3 regions of the Pectobacterium artocarpous genome follow, and region 1 is predicted to be linked to each of the others. Evidence: predicted binding sites of a transcription regulator. Region 1 holds the regulator's gene; each other region holds the start of a gene.
The links. Region 1 encodes PurR, which represses purine synthesis genes. Its sites were predicted from a motif close to CANGCAAACGTTTGCNTG; they were not measured.
Positions count from the first base shown of each region.

Region 2: the regulator PurR is predicted to act here: its motif matches at 1,494-1,511, upstream of purL (phosphoribosylformylglycinamidine synthase).
Region 3: the regulator PurR is predicted to act here: its motif matches at 6,462-6,479, upstream of purM (phosphoribosylformylglycinamidine cyclo-ligase).

Region 1 is NZ_JBJXVK010000001.1:56,908-64,727, reverse strand. Features, by position in the region: gene ACKQAD_RS00300 (outer membrane lipoprotein) at 168-635, shown strand; gene slyA (transcriptional regulator SlyA) at 767-1,204, opposite strand; gene ACKQAD_RS00290 (DUF1289 domain-containing protein) at 1,432-1,671, opposite strand; gene gloA (lactoylglutathione lyase) at 1,962-2,369, shown strand; gene rnt (ribonuclease T) at 2,520-3,191, shown strand; gene ACKQAD_RS00275 (Grx4 family monothiol glutaredoxin) at 3,303-3,653, opposite strand; gene ACKQAD_RS00270 (C40 family peptidase) at 3,995-4,846, shown strand; gene cydH (cytochrome bd-I oxidase subunit CydH) at 4,934-5,023, opposite strand; gene purR (HTH-type transcriptional repressor PurR) at 5,401-6,426, shown strand; gene cfa (cyclopropane fatty acyl phospholipid synthase) at 6,632-7,783, shown strand.
Region 2 is NZ_JBJXVK010000029.1:5,447-13,266, reverse strand. Features, by position in the region: gene purL (phosphoribosylformylglycinamidine synthase) at 1-1,397, opposite strand, end outside; gene mltF (membrane-bound lytic murein transglycosylase MltF) at 1,614-3,122, shown strand; gene tadA (tRNA adenosine(34) deaminase TadA) at 3,145-3,648, opposite strand; gene yfhb (phosphatidylglycerophosphatase C) at 3,712-4,350, opposite strand; gene murQ (N-acetylmuramic acid 6-phosphate etherase) at 4,382-5,308, opposite strand; gene lapG (cysteine protease LapG) at 5,469-6,158, shown strand; gene lapD (cyclic di-GMP receptor LapD) at 6,168-7,820, shown strand, end outside.
Region 3 is NZ_JBJXVK010000035.1:17,136-24,955, forward strand. Features, by position in the region: gene ybbP (putative ABC transporter permease subunit YbbP) at 1-42, shown strand, start outside; gene speG (spermidine N1-acetyltransferase) at 441-1,016, opposite strand; gene ACKQAD_RS18880 (TonB-dependent siderophore receptor) at 1,184-3,331, opposite strand; gene ACKQAD_RS18885 (ABC transporter substrate-binding protein) at 3,324-4,430, opposite strand; gene purN (phosphoribosylglycinamide formyltransferase) at 4,687-5,325, opposite strand; gene purM (phosphoribosylformylglycinamidine cyclo-ligase) at 5,325-6,362, opposite strand; gene upp (uracil phosphoribosyltransferase) at 6,702-7,328, shown strand; gene uraA (uracil permease) at 7,539-7,820, shown strand, end outside.

The DNA of each region.
Region 1 (7,820 bases):
GATTTACTTCTCTATTTATACGCAATTTAAGCGCACCATTATATTCTGAAAAAAAGAGTAAAAAGAGTGGCATGCTACACTGAGCCAGACCATAATTTATTGGTATAACACGATGTCGGCCAGGGCTGAAGCCAACCCGACATATTCGCTATTAAGGAGTTTGTATTATGATGAAGCGTTTACTTGTGGTTACCCTTGCTGGTATCACGCTGGCTGGTTGTGCTAATACCAGTACGCTTTCAGGTGATGTTTACAGTGCGTCCGAAGCTAAACAGGTGCAGACCGTTACCTACGGTACGATTGTTTCTACGCGCCCGGTTCAGATTCAGGCGGGAGAGGATTCTAATGTGATCGGCGCGCTGGGCGGTGCCGTACTGGGTGGTTTCCTGGGCAACACTATCGGCGGCGGTTCTGGGCGTAGTCTGGCAACAGCTGCCGGTGCGGTAGCCGGTGGGGTCGCGGGTCAAAGCGCAACGAGTGCGCTGAACCGCACACAGGGAGTAGAGTTGGAAATTCGTCGTGATGACGGTAGTACCATCATGGTAGTACAGAAACAAGGCGACACGAAATTTAGCGTAGGTCAACGCGTTGCTATGGCCAGCAATGGCCGCAACATCACCGTTTCCCCACGGTGATGTTATGTGACGATCGCCGCCAACTGCGGCGATCGTCACAACGAATAATCAACTCCCAGAATGAGTAACCAATAACAGGTATTGGTAATATTACCGGGATTTAATTCTCCCTCTGCGTAACCCAAATTTAGCTACGCTTGATTTTCATGTAATGCCAATATATTTTTCTCAAGGCGCGCAACCAGCAGCGCTAATTCATCGACCTGCTCCGGCGTAATTCCAAATAATACTTCATTACGTGTATGGCTAATTACTCCATTGACTGCCTGTATGATCGGCTCTGCCGATTCAGTCAGCATAATACGTTTTGCCCGACGATCGTGTGCACAAACGTGGCGAGTGATTAACCCTTTCTCCTCAAGCTGATCCAGTGTTCGGACTAATGAGGGTTGCTCAATACCTATCGCTTTGGCCAGTTGAATCTGTGATTGGCCTGGGGGTAAATGGTATATGTTATGCAGCGTAATCCAGTGCGTCTGAGTCAGTTCAAGTGGTTTTAACCGATGATCGACTAGCGCACGCCATACGCGCACCAGACGGGCTAAATCAGATCCTAATGGCAATTCCATCACCTCTCCTTATTGTTAGCACGCTAAGTTATATCCCTGGATTGCAATCAACTCTGATTTATAAAATAAGAAACGACTTTATTGTTGTAAAAATAGAACCATCGAGAAATGGATTCTATCAAATAAAAGTCTTTTAAAAATGATCTCAGGCTTATTTTATTCAATCGAACGCTCCTGCGTTGCTTAAACAAAATTTCACGTGAATAGACCATCTCAGACAAGATGACTTAAAACAACGATGGCTGAAGAGACTCTGCTGGCGTATCGGTTTTCTCTGAACGCTGTGACCGTTTCATTCTCTGCCGACACAAACGCAGCACATCCTGTTTCTGCGCATCACTCATTTGGCCCCAACTAAAGCGCTCATTACGACTGCGAAAGCAACCGCGACAATACCCGCCTTCATCTGCCTGACAAATACCACGGCATGGATTAGGAACCACAAAGAGTTCAAGTTGCTCTGGCACAACACCTCCTGCGACAACTCTATTTATTGAAGCCCTGTTCTTTACCGCTGGCAAGTCCAAATGGACAGTCACAATGAAAATAATTAGGTAGCCATTGTAATAACTAACGATTTTTTTACACGCCAGTCGATCTAAAAGTGACCCACCGCGCTATTTCCCCCCTCCTATTGGTACGTTTTAACACAAACCTTACTACCGTGTCGCTTTTTTAGCATCATCCCAACAGTTTGGACTCGGCAGAGCCGTAACGCTATACTTCCCTTTTGTTGCACTTTATTAACGAGGACACTATGCGTTTACTTCACACTATGCTGCGTGTTGGCGATTTACAACGTTCTATCGATTTCTATACTCAGGTTCTAGGCATGCGCGTGCTGCGTACCAGTGAGAATACCGAATACAAATACACGCTGGCTTTCGTCGGTTATACCGAAGAAAGTGAAGGTGCGGTTATCGAACTGACCTACAACTGGGGTGTCGACAGCTATGATCTGGGCAACGCCTATGGTCATATCGCATTGGGCGTTGACGATGTTGCCGCAACCTGTGAGCGTATCCGTAAAGCGGGGGGCAATGTCACGCGTGAAGCCGGCCCGGTCAAAGGCGGCACAACCGTCATCGCGTTCATTGAAGATCCAGACGGCTATAAAATTGAATTGATCGAAAATGTCCACGCGGGTAACGGCATCGGCCACTGATATATCTCGCATGCTACAGGTGCTGCATCGGCACCTGTTCTCCCCCCTCTTCTTCTACCACCTTCGGCGTTTGAACGGCAACAGCATGCTGCATCTCCAGTCAAAATTTGCAATAATGCGCGCTGCGTTTTGCTAACAATTAAGAGACAAATGGCTGATAAAAGTGATCTGAATGCCCTGAGCGGCCGTTTTCGTGGGTTTTACCCGGTAGTGATTGATGTTGAAACCGCCGGATTTAATGCGAAAACCGATGCCTTGCTAGAGGTTGCGGCGGTAACATTAAAAATGGATCAAGACGGTTGGTTGAAGCCAGATGAAACGCTACATTTTCATGTTGAACCATTCGAAGGTGCTATCCTCGAACCCGCTGCGCTGGCGTTTAACGGCATTGACCCTACCAATCCGCTACGCGGTGCCGTGAGCGAATATGATGCGCTGCACGACATTTTCAAAGTCGTGCGCAAAGGGATCAAAGAGCAAAACTGCAACCGTGCCATTATCGTGGCGCATAATGCTACATTCGACCATAGTTTCATGATGGCGGCAGCGGAGCGCTGTAGCCTGAAACGCAACCCGTTTCATCCTTTCGCCACCTTCGATACCGCGGCACTCAGCGGGCTGGTGTTAGGACAAACCGTCCTTGCTAAGGCCTGTATTACCGCGGGTATTGCATTTGACTCCAGCCAGGCACATTCCGCACTGTATGACACCAACCAAACGGCCTTGTTGTTCTGTGAGTTGGTTAATCGCTGGAAACGTCTGGGCGGGTGGCCGATTGCGCAGGAAGAACATGTGCTGGAAGACGCGTCAGTTGAAGACTGAAAAGACGGGAAAATCAGAGATAAAAGAACGGGTGCCATAAGGCACCCGCTGGAAGGATTTACGCTCGCATGGTAATGACATGTGGCATCGTCATTACATCAAAAGAACGCATCACTCTTGATCGGCCTGCTGCGCTTTGTACTTGTCGGCCGTTTCTTTGATCAGCGGTTGCAGTTCACCACGCTGGAACATTTCAACTACGATATCACAACCGCCAATCAGCTCGCCGTCAACCCACAACTGCGGGAATGTCGGCCAATTCGCATATTTCGGCAGCTCAGCGCGAATATCCGGATTCTGTAAAATATCAACATACGCAAAACGCTCGCCGCATGCAGACAACGCCTGAACCGTCTGTGCGGAAAAACCACAGCTTGGCAATTTAGGGGAGCCTTTCATGTACAGCAGAATCGGGTTTTCAGCAATTTGGCGCTGAATTTTTTCAATTGTCGGTGTCGTCATCTTCTTGCTTCCTTAAACCTATAGGATGGCTAACGTCCAAAACGCTAGCCATGAGCCGCCGTCAGAGGTACTACGACAGCGACATTGACTCAGTGATATTGTACCGATGCCACCAGCCACAAAAAAACGCCATTTTTTGTAGGGGTATTTTCCCTGCACGTTATTCGCCATTGATGAAATCAACGCCAGAACGCGTTGATAAATCAATCGAAAAAACAACTATTAATGTTTTTTCACTATTCTGTATGAATAAAGCGGCCATGCCCACTTTTTTATGCCGCCGTTTTCAGGAATACTGTGCGGATTGAGCGAGTTAAGGATTATGTTCGGTTACTTTTATCATGCGCTTGTTTATTACTCTTTTTATATTATTTTTCAGCAATCTATCCCTGAACGTCGTTCAGGCTGCGCCGCATACCCCACATTCTGCGCTAAAGAAAAGCACCGTTGAAGAAACCAATAAGAAAAGCCGTCAAACAAAGGGTAATGCGAAATCACCGACACCAATCAAAAGCAAAAAACCAGAACCTACCGCTGCCATTACGAAAACCACCCCCCGCAGCGCGAACAAATCAACAGAAAAAAAGCTGTCACGGACGCAAAGCAGCACACCCGCACTAGTGAAAAAAAACCTCAAAAAGCTGAAGCCTGAAAAACAGAAGCAGACAACCGCACAGGTCAGAGTCAAAACCGGGCTGAAGAAGACGGCGCTTAAGACAAAAGCGGAGAAAGATCCGGCCCCTAGAGAAAAAGGCATGGCGCTGAGTGCGGCGCATAAAAAGCGTTATCAGCATGCCAAAACGACAGCAATGAATAAGTTGATGAGCCAGATAGGCAAGCCTTACCACTGGGGTGGCTCATCTCCCTTTACCGGATTCGACTGTAGCGGACTGGTCTATTATGCGTACAAAGATGTCGTTAAGATCCAGATTCCACGTACCGCTAACGAAATGTATCATCTGCATGATGCCGCTCCGATTAAAAAGAGCGAGCTGGAAAGCGGCGATTTGGTCTTCTTCCGTATCAATAATCGCGGCGCAGCCGATCACGTCGGGGTTTATCTGGGAGAAGGGAAGTTTATCCAGTCGCCGCGTACAGGTTCAGATATTCGTATCAGCAAGTTGAGTGAAGATTATTGGCAGGAGCACTACGTTGGCGCGCGTCGCGTGGTAACACCACAGACGATTCGTTGAGAAACAGATTACATAAATCGATTCAGACACATTTTATGCAATATAAACGTGTCTGATATACCAAAACCACACAGAAGCATCGTTCGGTTAGTTCAGCACCGCAACAAAACTGAACACAATGATCATCGCCAGTGCGCCAACCGTTGTCAGCAAAGACATCTTTAGATCTGTATTCATAAACCACTCCTTATTAACGAACAAATTTTACCTGAAAGAGGAAACCGCCCTTTACAGCGAACCCATTCAGGCGCTTAAATCCACAAACAATAGGGTTATTACGATTCTTTCATAATTTCAGTGAAAAATCTCGGACGAATGCATCACTAATAGTATAAATTAGCCCTTTCACTTTCATGATAAATCGGACACAATCCGCTGTTTATGAAAGCGCTGCGTATCGGTCGAAAAACGTCAAGCCTGATCCCTTCGGTATAACATTCGGCATTCTCCTTCTGAAATCCTGTTTTTTAGCTTAGAAGAAGAACTTTAAACGCAGGCAAACGATTAACAATATACTTACGTCTGTAACAGGTAAGTTCAGGAGTCATTTTTAGATGGCAACGATTAAAGATGTGGCAAAACGTGCTGGCGTTTCCACCACAACCGTATCGCACGTGATCAATAAAACACGTTTCGTCGCCGAAGAGACTAAGGCAGCCGTCAGGGCGGCAATCAAAGAATTACACTATTCGCCCAGCGCCGTCGCCCGCAGCCTCAAAGTTAATCACACTAAATCAATCGGTTTGCTGGCCACATCCAGCGAAGCCCCCTATTTCGCCGAGATCATCGAAGCCGTCGAAAACAGCTGCTATGCCAAAGGCTACACGCTGGTGCTGTGTAATTCGCATAACGACATCGGTAAGCAGCGCGCTTATCTCTCCATGCTGGCGCAAAAACGCGTGGACGGTCTCCTGGTGATGTGCGCCGAATATCCACCAGAGCTGTTGGCGATGCTGGAAGATTACCGCAGCATTCCGATGGTCGTGATGGACTGGGGACAGATACACAGCGATTTTACCGATACGATTATCGATAACGCCTTTGAAGGCGGTTATATGGCAGGCCGCTACCTGATCGAACGCGGTCATCGGGATATCGGTGCCATCCCCGGCATTCAGGAACGCAACACCGGCAGCGGGCGCTACCTCGGCTTTTTAAAAGCCTTGAAGGAAGCAGACATTACTGTACGCGAAGAGTGGGTGGTTCAGGGCGATTTCGAGCCGGAATCCGGTTATAAAGCCATGCATCAGATTCTCGCGCAGAAACAGCGACCAACGGCCGTATTCTGCGGCGGCGATATCATGGCGATGGGCGCTATCTGTGCGGCAGACGAACTGGGTCTACGCGTGCCGCAGGATATTTCGGTGATCGGTTATGACAACGTGCGCCACGCGCGTTTCTTTACGCCGGCGCTGACCACCATTCATCAGCCCAAAGAGCGACTAGGTCAATCCGCCTTCGCGATGTTGCTGGATCGTATTACCAGTAAGCGGGAAGATGCGCACGTCATTGAAGTCCATCCGACGTTAATTGAGCGACGCTCTGTGGCAGACGGCCCTTACCTCGACTATCGCCGCTAAACGCGGCGACACGATACAGACAACTTTCTTATTCCAGCCAGTTCTCCTTTATGCTTCAGCCAATTTTCTTGTATGCTGGCTGAAGTCGTTCTAAATTAAATACCGCGTTTCATTTTCTCTGGTGACAACCGATACGTCGGCTGCGATAAGTGCTGTCCAGGTATGTTTTACGATACTTTTACACGTGAAAAGTTAAGGAGACATGATGGGTTTACCTTATACAGAAGAATGGGATAACGATATCGCTCCCTGGTTCCACATCGTGCAGGACATGTTGGATGCAGCGGATATCACCATAAACGGCCCTCGCCCTTTTGACATCCACGTAACCCATCCCGGCTTTTTTAAACGTATTCTGCGTGAAGGAGCGCTGGGATTGGGAGAAAGTTACATGGACGGATGGTGGGAATGTGAACGACTTGATATGTTTTCCCATCGCGTCCTGCGTGCGGGGCTGGAGGCGAAACTGCCCCGCCGTCTGCACGATCTTACGCGAGTAGCCCTTTCTCGTGTCATGAATCCGCAATCCCGCAGACGCGCTCAGATTGTTGGCAAAGCGCATTACGATTTAGGCAATGACCTCTTTACCCTGATACTGGATCCTTACATGCAATACTCCTGTGCTTACTGGAAACAAGCACAGACGCTGGAACAGGCACAGGAAGATAAACTCGCCATGATTTGCGAAAAGCTTCAGTTAAAATCGGGAATGACGTTGCTGGATATTGGCTGCGGCTGGGGAGGACTTGCAGAATTCGCAGCTCGCCACTACGGTGTGTCGGTTTATGGTGTCACCATTTCCAGAGAGCAGCAGATGCTGGCACAACAGCGTTGTCAGAATCTGAATGTCACGATTGATCTACAGGATTACCGCGATCTCGATCGGCAATTCGACCGCGTGGTGTCGGTAGGCATGTTTGAACACGTCGGGCCACGCAACTATGATCGCTATTTTCGCGTCGTACGGCGTAACCTAAAGCCTAACGGGCTGTTTCTGCTGCATACCATCGGAGCCAATAAGACCGATCCACATGTCGATCCCTGGATTCATAAATACATCTTCCCCAACGGCTGCATTCCCTCTATACAACATATTGCACAGGCAAGTGAGCCTTATCTGGTGATGGAGGACTGGCACAATTTCGGGGCCGATTACGATCGTACATTAATGGCGTGGCATACGCGCTTTCAGCAAAGTTGGCCACAGCTTTCCACTCACTATCCTGCCCGCTTCCGCCGGATGTTCAGCTACTACCTTAACCTCTGTGCCGGTGCCTTCAGAGCAAGAACGCTCCAACTCTGGCAAGTGTTGTTCAGCCTGGAGGGAATCGAAGGGGGAATACGCGTCTCACGCTGACAGAAAAGAAAAAACCGGACGAGGCTGTTCGTCCGGC
Region 2 (7,820 bases), on a different contig from region 1:
AAATCCAGATCCGCATCAGACTGACCTGATGCCATAGAAGATGCCGCACCGCCGCCCAGACCGATATTCATGGACGGTCCGCCCAGTACAATCAGCTTGGCGCCAACGCTGATTTCACCTTTCTTAACGTGATCGGCGCGGATGTTACCAATGCCGCCCGCTAGCATGATCGGTTTATGATAGCCACGCAGCTCTGCGCCATTGTGGCTATCAACGCGCTCTTCATAGGTACGGAAATAGCCCGTCAGTGCAGGACGACCAAATTCGTTGTTAAATGCCGCGCCGCCCAATGGGCCTTCAGTCATGATATCCAACGCGCTGACAATACGTTCTGGCTTGCCGAACTCTTCCTCTTCCCACGGCTGGATAAAGCCGGGAATACGCAGGTTCGAGACGGAAAAGCCCACCAGACCCGCTTTCGGCTTGGAGCCACGGCCTGTAGCGCCTTCATCGCGGATTTCACCGCCAGAGCCCGTTGCAGCACCCGGCCACGGCGAAATTGCGGTTGGGTGGTTATGCGTTTCAACTTTCATCAGGATATGTGCATCTTCCTGATGGTAAGTATATTGCCCGTTAGTACCCGTGTAGAAACGACCGACGGCGGAACCTTCCATGACAGCGGCGTTATCTTTATAGGCAGAGAGAACGTGATCGGGCGTGTGTTCAAACGTGTTTTTGATCATTTTGAACAGTGACTTTGGCTGAGCGACACCGTCGATCACCCAATCAGCATTAAAGATCTTGTGGCGACAGTGTTCAGAGTTCGCCTGTGCGAACATATACAGCTCGATATCGTTAGGATTGCGCCCCAGTTTGGCGAAGGCTTCCAGCAGATAATCAATTTCATCTTCCGCCAATGCCAGTCCCAGACGGACGTTAGCCTCTTCCAGCGCCTGACGCCCTTGCAGCAGAATTTCGATGCGTTTGAAAGGTGCAGGCTGATGATGAGAGAACAGCGCTTCGGCCTGTTTCAGGTCGCTAAATACGCTTTCCATCATCCGGTCATGCAGCAATGCCCCCAGTTGCTGCCATTGTTCATCGCTCAGCGTAGGCGCATGAATATAGAAAGCCAGACCGCGTTCCAGACGCAGTACCTTGCTTAATCCACAGTTATGGGCGATATCCGTTGCTTTGGAAGACCACGGCGAAATGGTGCCGGGACGCGGCGTGACCAATAATAAATGACCTTGCGGCTCATGCTCCGCGAGAGAAGGACCATACTTCAGCAAACGTGTCAGTTTGGCCTGTTCATCGGTGTTCAGCGGGGCGCTGACATCGGCGAAATGTACGTATTCAGCATAGATATCGCTGACCGGCAAAACGTGCTCTTTGCAGCGGACCAGCAATTTATTAATACGAAAAGCCGATAAAGCAGGTGAACCACGCAGTATTTCCATAATCTAAAATTCTCTCGTCTTCGATGCACTGGCTGCGATACAGCCATTGGGCACAACAGGGGGGAAACGCGCACATTATAGAGAATCCTTCCCCCGGACGAAACCGTTTGCGTGGCGATAATTTCATATCCTATCCGGAGAATGATTAATCGGTGACCAAATCAATAAAAGTTGCACACTGGCGGTTTGTTAAGCAAAATGCCCTCACTCTGGGAAATGACGTATAAAAAAACTGCCGTTACAGACAGACTGGCCGCACGGCCGCCGAGAGATAACTATTTGAAGCCTTTAAAATTAAATTATTTTTTCATCGGGATTATCACGTTACTGCTGGCGTTAGCGCTATGGCCAAGCATTCCCTGGCGTAGTAGCCAGGATGTCCAGCTCAGGCAGATCCTCTCACGCGGTGAGTTGCGTATCAGCACCGTTAATTCACCGCTGACTTATGCATTGAGCAGCGGATCCCCGACAGGTCTGGATTATGAACTGGCAAAACGTTTCGCCGACTACCTCGGCGTCAAGCTGGTGGTTTCGTCACGTAAGAATCTTGACGAACTGTTTAACGATCTGGACAGTGGCGACGCTGATCTGCTGGCTGCCGGGCTGATTTACAATCATGAGCGTTTGGAACGCTTCCGTGCTGGCCCAACCTACTACTCCATTTCACAACAGATGGTCTACCGCCTCGGCTCGCCTCGTCCGAAAACGCTGGATAAGCTGCAAGGTCGGCTTGTCGTCACATCCGGTTCCGCGCACGCCGCCACGCTGCGTGATCTAAAGACAGAAAAATACCCGCAGTTGAACTGGGAATCCGCCTCCGACCAGAGCACGCAGGAACTACTGAAACAGGTTGCCGACGGCAAGCTGGACTACACGCTGGGTGATTCGGTCACCATCGGTTTAATGCAGCGTATCCATCCGCAGCTCGCCGTCGCCTTCGATCTCAGCGACGAAGAACCGGTCACCTGGTATATGCGCCGTTCGCACGATGACAGCCTGTCTGCCGCACTGCTGGACTTCTTCAGCCAGATTGTCGAAGACGGGACGCGCGCGCGTCTGGAGGAGAAATATCTCGGTCACGTTGGCGAGTTTGACTATGTCGATACCACCACGTTCCTGAGCGCGATTGATGAAACGCTGCCAGACCTGCGCCCACTGTTTGAAAAATACGCCACCGATATCGACTGGAAGCTGCTGGCCGCCATCTCTTATCAGGAATCGCACTGGAACCCACAGGCGACGTCACCGACCGGCGTGCGCGGGCTAATGATGCTCACGCGCAACACCGCAGAAAGCCTGAACGTCACCGATCGGGTCGATCCTGAACAAAGTATTCGCGGCGGCGCGCAGTATATGTCACACATGATGCAGAAAATGCCGGACACCATCCCGGAGGATGAAAAAATCTGGTTTGCGCTGGCGTCCTACAATATGGGGTACGCCCACCTGCTTGATGCACGCAAATTGACGGAAAAACAGAAAGGTAACCCTGACAGTTGGGTCGATGTGAAAATGCGTCTGCCGATGCTAAGCCAAAAGCGCTATTACACGCAAACCACCTACGGCTACGCGCGCGGACACGAAGCCTACAACTATGTGGAAAACATTCGGCGCTATATGGTGAGTCTGGAAGGCTACCTGATAGAAAAAGAAGCTAAGGCACAGCAACAGACCCAGATCGCACAGGGCTATCCGGCCGTTCCTCTCAACAAGGTGCCGGAATAAGCCTGCATTAAAGCGACTATTCCTACTGCGCGGCGTTTTTCTCTGCCGCCCGACGGGCTTTATGCTGCTCACGGCGCAAGCGGAAGAACGCGCTGAGCGTTGCAGCGCATTCATCAGCCAGAATGCCGGATTCAATCACAATCTGATGATTCATACCCGGGTGGCGCAGAATGTCCACCAGCGACCCCGCGGCTCCTGTTTTCTCATCTGACGCGCCGTAAACCAGACGGCCAATACGGCTGTGTATCATCGCACCCGCGCACATGATACAAGGCTCCAGCGTGACGTACAGCGTTGTCTCCAGCAGGCGGTAGTTCTGCAACACCTGCCCTCCCTGTCGCAACGCCATAATCTCCGCGTGTGCGGTAGGATCGTGATGCCCTATCGGCCGGTTCCATCCTTCGCCGATCGCTTCGTTATCCAGCACCAGCACCGCGCCAACAGGCACTTCACCTTCATCCTGAGCGCGCTGAGCCAGCGTTAATGCATGGCGCATCCAGTATTCATCGTTACGCAGATTACCCACATTTCCTCGCTCAATTGTTGATATTTTGGCGGCGCATTATACATAGATGAAGGGCTGAAAAAATCATTCCAGCTGTTGCAGGCTACCTTTAGGGGTGACTCGCCAGCGGTGTTCGCAGAAATAGAGCAGCGGGTTGTCTTGCTTACTGTCGCTGTAACCGCTGTAGAGTTTGAGCGGCGCGCCTAAACGCTGCTCCATCTGAACGACTTTTTCATGCCCCAGGCAGCGCAACGTCAATACCCAGCCGCCGTAGCGACGTGTAATCTGGCTTCCCATCAGGCGCACGCCGGGCAGAAAAGGGGAATCATGATAAACCTGTTCCACCAGTCGCTGCGGCGATCCAGTTACCAGCCAAACCTGCGCATCGCTGTCTTCAAGATAGGTTTTCAGCCGCTGCTGAACCTGTGGAAACGGGATGACATCATGACGAAACGCACCGACAAACTGCTTTTCCTGTTGAACCAGTTCATCTTCATCGCGCCCGAATGTAATCGCCCATAGCAGCCAGCTCATCGGCCACCGGGCCGCACGGCCGCGAATCAATAACCCCAAGCCGATAACGGGCAATAGCGGGATAACCAAAACCAGATTTAGCGGCAACCGACGAAGTAAAAAACGCAGAAAGCTGCCAAACATGTCCTGCTGATGCAACGTGCCATCCAGATCAAAAAAAACAATGCGTTGCTCTCGCTTATCACTCAAAACGTGTCTCCCGACTTACCTCAAAATAGTTTTATCCGCCAATCAGCGCCTCACGCAGATAGCCGTTGTGTTGTTTCAGGCGCTCACGCGCCGATTCCACATCAATATTCGCCAGAAGCATGAGAATTGCAGGCTTCACGTCATTATCCGCCTGCACCAGCGCCTGACGCGCCCTTTCCCGATCGGCACCGGTCGCTTCAACGACGATGCGGCAAGCCCGATCCAACAGCTTCACATTAGTTGCCTTCACATCCACCATCAAATTCTGGTACACCTTTCCCAGCTTAACCATTACGCCGGTAGAAATCATATTCAGAACTAATTTTTGTGCCGTACCTGATTTTAGCCGCGTTGAGCCGGTTAACGCTTCCGGGCCAACCACCGGAGAAATCGCCACCTGCGCGTCTTGTGCGATAGGCGAATGGGGATTGCAGGAAATCGCCGCCGTTCGGCAGCCTACGCTACGCGCATAGCACAATGCGCCAATCACATAGGGTGTCCGGCCCGATGCCGCAAGGCCGATCACCATATCCGCCGCAGTTAAACCCAGCGCTTTTAAATCCGCCTCACCGAGTGCGGGATCGTCTTCCGCCCCTTCTACCGCTTTTAGCAACGCGCCCGGTCCGCCTGCAATCAGGCCGATAACCACTCCATGTGGCACACCAAACGTCGGCGGACACTCTGAAGCATCCAGCACGCCCAAACGGCCGCTGGTCCCCGCGCCCAGATAGATCAGCCGCCCACCTTCTTGCAGTGACACCGTCGCCAGATCGACAGCCTCGGCAATCGCAGGTAAAACCTGCGCAATAGCTTCGGGCACTTTCCGATCTTCCTGATTAAACGCGTGCATCATCTCCAGCGTAGAGAGTTGATCCAGCCCCATCGTCGCCGGATTACGTGTTTCGGAAACCAGTTTCCCTAAATTAAGATTCTCTCCATCCATCACATCTGAACGCATTCTGCTACCTCATGCTTTATATCAGCGCGCTACACGCCTATGACAAACCACCCTTTTCACCACTATACTGCTTTTGGGGTCTAGGAAAGTACGCTATTCTGCATAACACTATCTGCCTCACTCTCCATATGCATCTCGCAAGGTAAACAGAGAAACCTCAGTGCAGCTCTCCGGGTTCAGACTCTCCAGTTACAGGCTTTTCTTTATTAGCTGTCTGCTGTTTCTGCTGGCGGGTTCCCTACGTGCGGACTGGGATTTTATTACCATTAATCAGCGAACCGAGCAGCTTTATGGCCCGGCAACGCCCGATGCTCGCCGCCGGATAGATGAATGGCAAACGCTGTTGGTCAATTCCCGTAATAAAGAAGAAAAAGCTCTGCTAAGCAGCGTGAACCAATTTTTCAATGACCGTATGCTGTTTCGTGATGATATCGTCGTCTGGAATCAGGAAGATTACTGGGCAACCCCGATTGAAGCACTGCGTAAAGGTGCCGGGGACTGTGAGGATTATGCGCTCGCCAAGTATTTTACGCTACGCCACTTAGGCGTTCCGGCGGATAAATTACGTATTACCTATGTTAAAGCCCTGCGTCTGAATAAAGCGCATATGGTGCTAACCTATTATCCCACGCCAACCTCGATTCCACTGGTGCTGGATAATCTGACCAACAAGATCCAACCTGCGACAGAGCGCAATGATTTAGTGCCGGTGTATGCCTTTAATGGCGGTGGTCTCTGGCTGCCCGGAGCCAGCGGCAGCAACAAACGCGTCGGTGACAGTAAACGACTTTCACGCTGGCAGGATGTCTTAACCAAAATGCGTGCCGAAGGGTTTTCAATTGAGGAGTAAGGGTAGGCTATGTCTCTATACAAACAATTACTGATAGCCATCTGCCTGTTTGTGCTAATTATTTTCAGCGGGAGTTTTTTCGTCAGCCTGGAAAATTCGCGTGAACAGTACAATAACCAGCTTCACTCTCACGCGCAGGATGCCGCTACCGCACTAGGGCTTTCCCTGACGCCGAACATCGATGACCCGGCGATGGTAGAGCTGATGGTCAGCTCGATTTTCGACAGCGGCTATTTTTCCAGTATTCGCGTGCGAGATTTAAAAACCGGCAACGTCACGCTGGAACGCATCGCGTCGCCGGATATCCCTGACGTACCGGCCTGGTTTGTGCGGCTAGTCAACCTTCAGCCCGGCGCGGGTGAAGCGATCGTGATGCGCGGCTGGGAACAGGCGGCAAAAGTTGAAGTCATCAGCCACCCGATGTTCGCAGTGACCCGACTGTGGCGCAGCAGCACCGCCTCTTTCCTGTGGTTGCTCGGCTGTGGCACGCTGGGCGTGTTTATCGGTGCGCTGTTCCTGCGTCGCCAGCTACGCCCGCTCGATTATATTGTCGACCAGTCGCTGGCGATTACCCGTCGTGAATTCCTTAGCCAGCCAGATTTACCCAATACGCCAGAATTTCGCCGCGTCGCGCAGGCGATGAACCTGATGGTTAGCAAGCTCAAAACGCTGTTCGAAGAGGAAGCGGAGCGAAGCGAGCGCCTACGTCAGGAAGCTTATCAGGATCCTCAAACCGGATTGAATAACCGCCGCGCGTTTGACATGCAGTTCAACGACAAACTGGCCGATGAGGAAACCGCGCCCGGCTTTCTTATCATGATTCGCGTGCAGGATTTGGCGGGAATGAACCAGCGGTTGGGCGGTCAGCGTACCGATGCGCTATTAGCCTCCGTCGGGCATATCTTGAGCAAAACGCAGAAACAACATACTAATACAGAGAGCCTACTGGCGCGCATCCGTGGGGGAGAATTTGCGCTATTCTGTCCCGGTTTAGTCGATAAAGAAGCCTATGCGCTGATTGGCGAACTGACGCGCAACATCGAAACCTTGCATCTGACGGGCGAAACAGACGTCTCCCCTGTCGCCCAATTCGGCATGGTGCCTTTCCATCCCGGCGATACCGCACAATCGCTGTTTATTCAGGGCGATCAGGCGCTCACGCGAGCCGAAAGCAATACCGATACCAGCGCCCCTCACGAGATACCGTCCGTTAGTACCGAACAGCTCGAAACCGCTCGCCATAGGTGGTTTAACCTGCTCGATCCTATTCTGGAACAGGAACGCTTGCAGCTTTTCCTGCAACCGGTCGTCGCCTGTGACGATCCCAGCCAGGTGTTACATCACAAGGTACTGGCTCGCATTCAGGATGCGCAAGGTAACAGTATCGCCGCAGGCCGCTTCCTACCGTGGATTCAACGCTTTGGCTGGGATACCCGTCTGGATCAAACGATGCTGCGCGAAGTGCTGGACTATCTCCGTCGGCACGACGGCAATCTGGCGCTGAGCCTGTCCGGTACCACCGTCCTGAATCTTCATCTGCTCGCCGATCTGCTTGCCCCATTGAAGCATCAGCCTGACGTCGCCAGACGACTGATTCTGGAGCTGGATGAGAACCAATTGCCAGACAGCACCCAACTGGAAGCCTTAATCAAGCTGCTGAAT
Region 3 (7,820 bases), on a different contig from region 1:
CTCTTGCGCGGTAAAGCATTGTTCCGGCAATTCGCGGGGTAAAATTTATTTACCGTGCGTTAATCTCTTATACATAAACGCGATGACACGATGGTTTTTAGCATCATCCGGCGTAAAAAATTATGCTGAGGAGATAGCAGGATTAGGATGAGCCGCATGGACGCGGCGAAAGCTTGCGCCACGCTGGGAGCGTGTCGCAAGCGGTCCGTTAAGCCTGATAACGACGAAGGCATCGCGCAGCGACATAATTTAGCCGGAAAGCCTGGGTTCGCAGGGCGGCGGCGACTGAGCGCCCTGCGTCGGGCGCGTGCTACGCGGTAGCATAAGAATAGCGGTATTGTTGCGCACGAAACCGTCTCCAAGCCTACATAAAACGAGCTTAAGAGACGAGTGAAAGAGGACGTAAATCGCTTGAGGCCAGCGATGCTGGCCTTTCTAGCTTATTGGCTGATAGAACTTCCCGGTGCTTCGCCGCCGGTTCCCGTCACGGTTTTGTGCTTCGCCAGATATTGATGCTGGAAAATACACATGCGGATGGTATTGCGGTATTCACCGTTGATGAAAAACTCGTGGATCAACTCGCCTTCTACCTCAAACCCCAGCTTGCTGTAGATGTGGATCGCTTTCTTGTTTTCCTTATCCACAATCAAATACAGCTTGTACAGGTTTAATACCGAGAAGCCGTAATCCATCGCCAGCTTGGCCGCCGCGCTGGCGTAGCCTTTGCCTTGATAGGCGGGATCGATGATGATCTGAAATTCCGCGCGACGGTGGATATGGTTAATTTCCACCAGCTCAACCAGACCAACCTTGGTTTGCTCATGTTCAATAATGAAGCGCCGCTCGCTTTGGTCATGAATATGCTTGTCGTACAGATCGCTGAGTTCGACAAAGGCCTCGTAAGGTTCTTCAAACCAATAACGCATCACGCTGGCATTGTTATCCAACTGATGAACAAAAGTGAGATCGTCCCGCTCCAGCGGTCGTAGCCGAACGGAATTGCTCGTACCGGACATAGTGAATCCTTAATAGATAAGAGATACGTGAAACGGCATTGCCGGCGTCACGCTGGCATGAATATGCCACCGCTAGTATAGCGGTGGGGAGGCGGGTGCTGAACTCCCAATATGGAATGGCGAATAGCAAGATGCCCCGTATCGATGCGATACGGGGCGAAAGTTCATCAGAAATCGACGCTGGCGCGCAGCACCACTTGACGCGGTTCGCCGATGGCAACACGTAGGTTGTTACCGCTGGATGGGTAATAGGTTTGATCAAACAGATTCTTCACGTTGAGCTGCCATTTCACCTTGTAGCCGTTGAGCGGCAGGCTATAGGCGACAAAGGCATCGGCGACAGTGTAGTCATCCAAATAGAAGGTGTTTGCTGCATCACCCGCGCGGCGGCTGACGTAGCGAGCACCTGCACCCGCGCGCAGATCGTCACCGGCTGCCAGTCCAATATTGCCAAAGTCCTGCGTCAGGAACAGCGAAGCAGTATGACGCGCGGCGTTAGGCATACGCTTACCGGTGTTTTCAGGATCGGCTGTGACGCGAGCATCGGTATAGGCATAAGAACCGATTAGGCTTAGTGAATCTGTGAGGTTGCCCGCCAAATCCAATTCCACGCCTTGTGAACGTACGGAGCCTGCCGTGCGCGTTACCGTCTGGCCATTTATGAGTTCATCGACCATCACGTTTTGTTTTTCAATATCGAACAAGGCTATGTTACCCGTAATACGGTTGGGCAGATCCCATTTGGCACCGAGTTCGTAAGAACGCCCTAGTTCTGGCGGTAGCGAGCCGATTTGCGTTGCGATAGAGGAGTTCGGTTTAAATGATTCACTGTAGCTGACATAGAGCGACGAGTAGGACGTCAGGCTGTAGATGATACCTGCACGCGGTACGGCGCGGCTGTAGGTGCTATCCGTTCGCGTGACAAACGGACGCCCTTTACCCGCCATCACATCGAAGGTGTCATAACGTAGACCACCCAGCAATTGCCAACGATCGTTAAGACGAATGCTGTCCTGCATAAAGAATGCGGTACTGTCGATATTTTCGTGCTGGTCGCTGTCTGAGGCGATGACGCGTGTGGAGGCGGCTAACTGACCATAAACAGGGTTATAGATATTGAAGGTCGTATTTGTCCCACGGATCATATCACCACGGAATGTTCTATCCGCTTCGTAATCAAAGCCAAACAATAACTGATGATTGATACGTCCCCAGTCTACATCGCCATTGGCGGTCAATTGCACGATCTGCGACTGAGAATGCGCGTAAGCGGTAGCGTCGGCTCGACGGGTGAGTATTCCGCTATCGGCGTCATAGCTCATGGCCCGCGCCTGATTATCGCTATAGCGGTTGCGGTTGTACGAGTAGGTCAGGCTGCTTTTCCAACGGTCATTCAGGTTACGGTCAACCTGCATGGTGATGCTGTCCTGATCGCCGCGTGTCGCATTGTAACTTTCATCAAAGCGACGATCGCGCGGCGTATTAACCGGTTTGCCCGTCTTCGTATCGATAATGGTGCCGCGATCGAAAGGCGTCAGGTATTCCATATGTTCGTAGGCCACGCGCACCGTGGTGTCTTCGCCGTACCACATGAGTGAGGGCGCGATGGTCGTCTGGCGGTTGCGCCCGAAGTTGCGCCAGTAGTCGGTTTCATCATGATCGACCACCATGCGATAAGCCAAGCCAGACGTGCCTAGCGGGCCAGTGACATCCAGCTGTCCGCCGCCGCCCTTGAAGCTGCTTCCCCAGCCTTCAATGTGCGTTTTCTGTACAAGTTCAGGTTTTTTACTGACGATGTTGATCACGCCGCCGGGTTCGCCCATGCCGTAGAGCATAGAGGCTGGGCCTTTCAGCACTTCGACGCGCTCGCTGCTGGGCGTAAAGTTACGTGCCTGAATGGAGCGCACGCCGTCACGAAAGATCGAACCGTCACGGTTATCACCGAAACCGCGTTTGATGATGGCATCTTGTGTGCCTCCCAGCGTATTTGACTGTGTAATACCGCTGACGTTATACAGCGCCTCATCAATGTTGCGTACCGCACGATCTTCAAGCACCTGCGTGGGGACAACGTTAACCGCCTGTGGGACATCCAGCAGGCGGCTTTCAGTGCGGGTGCCAGTCACGGTTTTATGCGGCTGATAGCCGGTCTCTTTTCCTGCCTGAGCACCCGTGGTGGCATTCACCACCATGGTGTCTTCTTTGCTATCAACAGTTTTGTTATCAACAATAGCTGCCTGAATGCTAAACGGCAGCAGCGCCAGCAGCGGCCAGCCGTGACGGAACGTATTCTTTCTTATAACAAGCTTACTCATTCGAAATTTGACTCCAATAAATCCCTGAAAATTCAATAGGTAAAAACTGTTGATAGAGCTGTTGTAGCGTTAGTTGCGGATCGATATCGGCAAACCGATCGGGGTAAAGCGCCTTGGCAAACATCTCAACCATCACGACGTGGTACGGGCTGAGATAGAAGTTGTGCCACATGCTCCAGGCACGACCGGTTTGTACGGCTCGCAGGTGAGACAAAATAGGTTCCTGACGAATGAGCGTGTCGAAGCTCTCTTGCGCCTGTGCCGCGCTAACCCGCGGTCCGAGCATCAGACTGGAGAAGCGCTTGCCCTCAGGCCCAGCCATTCCGGTGGCGATGTAAACATCGGGGTTGGCGGCCAGCACGCGCTCCGGGCTCAGTTCGCCGTAGACGCTGTTGATAGTGCCGCTAGCAATATTCTCGCCGCCAGCGAAAGTCAGCAGATCGCCAAGGCTGCCGCCGACTGCCGTAGTACAGCAGGTGTCACGTCTGCCCAGATGCAGATGCAACATAACCGTCGGTTTCTTGCCGTGGTATTGCGCGATGCGTTGGCGAATCACATCCATATGTTGCTGATAGAAATCGCTGAAAGCGTTTGCGCGCTGGGGTTGGTTCAGCACCTCACCGAGCAGACGAATGCTGGGCAACGTGTTGTTAAGCAGGTCGATACGCAGATCGATATAAATAAAAGGGATCCCTGCACGTGTCAGCGTCTGTTGCAGGAGATCTTCATTGGTCGGGTTTTTTGCCAGTCTGGGAAGAATGACCAGATCGGGTTTTAGCGGCAGCAGCATCTCTACGTTCATCGCTTGCAGGCTGCCGTTACCTAACTGTGGGATCTGGTTAAGCTGTGGGAATTTTTCGATATAGCGTGACCAGCTTTGCGCATCATAGCGTGCCATATCGCCCGGCCAGCCGACGACACGCTTTGCTGGGTTATCAGGCTGAAGTAGCGCCAGCGTATACAGCATGCGGCTCTCGCCCAGAATGATGCGCTGTGGGCTGTCTGGGATCTCCACCTGTCGGCCCAAAATATCAGTGACGGTTTTTGCCTGCAAAAGTGGGCTGAGAAAAAGCAGGCAAAGCAGTAAGGCAGTACGCATGATGGAGTTCACAAAATTTAGGATGGGGAAAGATAGTCATTGTCATTTTCGTTTTCAACCGATGAAAAGTGCGTCTAATCCCAGTTGATAGAAATGTTCTTTTTTATCTGAATGTTAGTGATATTTTTCGTCAAGATTAGTAAATATTTAAAGCGTAGCGAAAGTGTCTGAAGAGGCGCGTTGGAAAGGCCGCGCAGAACGACGGAGAAAGTAAGGCTCCAAAGAAGAGCCTTACTAAGATGAGGCGCAGGCTGAATTACTCGGCAGCGTAGCCTTGTGGTGGAATACGCACGCTGTCCAGCCAGGCTTCATTATCCCGCATCACCAGTCTGCCATTCAGGAACCAGTTAATGACCATCGGATAAATCGTGTGCTCGTGCGTTTTCACGCGCTCGCTCAGGCTTTCTTCAGTGTCGTCACTAAATACCGGCACTTTCGCTTGCAGAATCAGTGGGCCGCCATCCAGTTCATCGGTGACAAAATGTACGGAAGTCCCGTGTTCTCGATCGCCATTTTCCAGCGCCTTGCGGTGTGTGTGCAGGCCAGGATATTTAGGCAGCAGAGAAGGGTGAATGTTCAGCATTTTACCCGCAAACTGAGCAACAAATTCTGGGCTAAGAATCCGCATGTAGCCTGCCAGAACTACCAGCGCCGGTTCATATTGCTCAATGTCGTTTGCCAGTGCGGCATCAAACGCAGCGCGGTCGGCAAAATCTTCAGGGTTTAGAACACACGTAGGAATAGCAGCATTTTGCGCGCGTTCCAGCCCGTATGCCTCCGCATTATTACTGAATACGGCGGCGATCTTTCCCTTAAGGCGTCCATTCTTACAGGCGTCAATTAACGCCTGCAAGTTGCTTCCATGACCTGAAAACAGCACAACGATGTTTTTCATCAGTTAATAACCACTGCGTCTCCGGCATCGGTTTGAGTAATGACGCCGATTTTCCATGCGTTTTCGCCGCTGCTGTTGAGTAATGCAACGGCCTCGTCTGCCTGTTCGGCTGGCAGTGCGATGATCATACCAACACCGCAGTTAAAAGTACGATACATTTCATGGCGGCTGACATTCCCAGCCTGTTGCAGCCAGTTGAAAACCGCAGGCCATTGCCAGCTGGATTCGTCGATAGTTGCCTGCATACCTTCTGGCAGAACGCGTGGGATATTTTCCCAGAAGCCGCCGCCGGTCAGGTGAGAAATCGCATGAACGTCTACTTTCTCAATCAGAGAAAGGATGGATTTCACGTAGATTTTGGTCGGTGCCAGCAGGTGGTCGGCCAGCGGTTTACCTTCCAGCTCGAACTGCTCTGGATTGGTTTTGCTGACTTCAAGCACTTTGCGTACCAGAGAATAGCCGTTTGAGTGCGGGCCGCTGGACGCGAGAGCGACCAGAACATCGCCGTTCTGAACTTTGCTGCCGTCAATGATTTCTGATTTTTCGACAACACCGACGCAGAAGCCAGCCACGTCGTAGTCTTCACCGTGGTACATGCCCGGCATTTCGGCGGTTTCGCCACCGACAAGCGCACAACCTGACTGCTTACAGCCATCCGCGATACCAGTAATGACGCTGGCAGCAGTATCGACATCCAGTTTGCCTGTGGCGTAATAGTCGAGGAAGAACAGCGGCTCTGCGCCCTGAACCACCAGATCGTTCACGCACATCGCAACCAGATCGATGCCGATGGTATCGTGGCGCTTCAGGTCCATCGCCAGGCGCAGTTTGGTGCCGACTCCGTCAGTGCCGGAAACCAGAATCGGTTCGCGGTATTTTTGCGGTAAGGCGCACAAGGCACCGAAACCACCCAATCCACCCATAACTTCCGGGCGACGAGTCTGTTTCACTACACCTTTGATACGGTCCACCAATGCATTACCTGCATCGATATCCACGCCTGCGTCTTTATAGCTGAGAGAGGTTTTGTCGGTCACTGCTGAGTCCCCACGAAGGTTACGGGTCGTATTCAGAAAACACGGTATTATTTGGAAAACATACTGTGGTAAAAATAGTGCGCGCTAATTCTAACAGTGTAGGCAATCGTTTGCGAGTGATGAGTCATCGGCTGGCGATTTTTCATTAACGGCGACAATTTCTTTTCTCGGTTGATCTGGATCAGGCTTAATCGTATGGCGCTAAGCAAAAAAGGCGGTATAATCCCGCGATTTTTTTACGACGGGCTCTCGTGCCCGCCGCCCTGCGGGCCGCCGCAAGCGGTGTTTAAAAACGCGCATGGCGTTTTTGTCCGTCCACTAGCCGATGGGGAGATAAAGATGAAGATCGTCGAGGTGAAACACCCACTCGTCAAACACAAACTGGGTTTGATGCGTGAGAACGATATTAGCACGAAGCGTTTTCGTGAGCTGGCTTCCGAAGTGGGAAGTTTGCTGACTTATGAAGCAACTGCCGATCTGGTCACTGAGAAGGTCACCATTGATGGTTGGTGCGGTCCGGTTGAAGTCGATCAGATCAAAGGCAAAAAAATTACCGTCGTACCGATTCTGCGTGCAGGGTTGGGAATGATGGAAGGCGTGCTGGAAAATGTCCCTAGCGCACGTATCAGCGTTGTCGGCATCTACCGTGATGAAGAAACGCTGGAGCCTGTTCCTTATTTCCAGAAGCTGGTGTCCAATATTGAAGAGCGCATGGCGCTGGTGGTTGACCCCATGCTGGCGACCGGCGGTTCAATGATCGCGACGATCGATCTGCTGAAAAAAGCGGGCTGTCACAGCATTAAGGTGCTGGTGTTGGTCGCGGCGCCGGAAGGGATTGCCGCACTGGAAAAAGCCCACCCAGATGTTGAGCTTTACACGGCATCTATCGATAAAGGCCTCAACGAGCAGGGTTACATCATGCCGGGCCTGGGCGATGCGGGCGATAAAATATTTGGTACGAAATAACAGGTAAGCCGACTTATTAGTCGGCTTTTTTTTGGTATGAACCTAAGTATTTCCTATGGTTCGCCACAGCCTGCATGACGTCACACGCGGTGCTTTATTACATCAGTAGCCAACATTCTCCTGCTTCACTGCGGTGGGGCGGTATAAGTCTGGCAGCCATTGCGGGTATACCTGCACACATAAATAGCAACACTACAGAGGATATTGAAGATGACTCGTCGCGCCATCGGGGTAAGTGAACGACCGCCCTTGTTACAAACCATCCCGTTGAGTTTCCAGCATCTGTTTGCGATGTTTGGCGCTACCGTTCTGGTACCCATTTTGTTCAAGATCAATCCGGCAACCGTACTGTTATTCAACGGCGTGGGTACCCTGCTTTATTTATTCATTTGTAAGGGAAAAATCCCGGCGTATCTGGGATCGAGCTTCGCGTTCATTTCCCCGGTTTTACTGCTATTACCGCTGGGATATGAAGTCGCTCTGGGGGGCTTC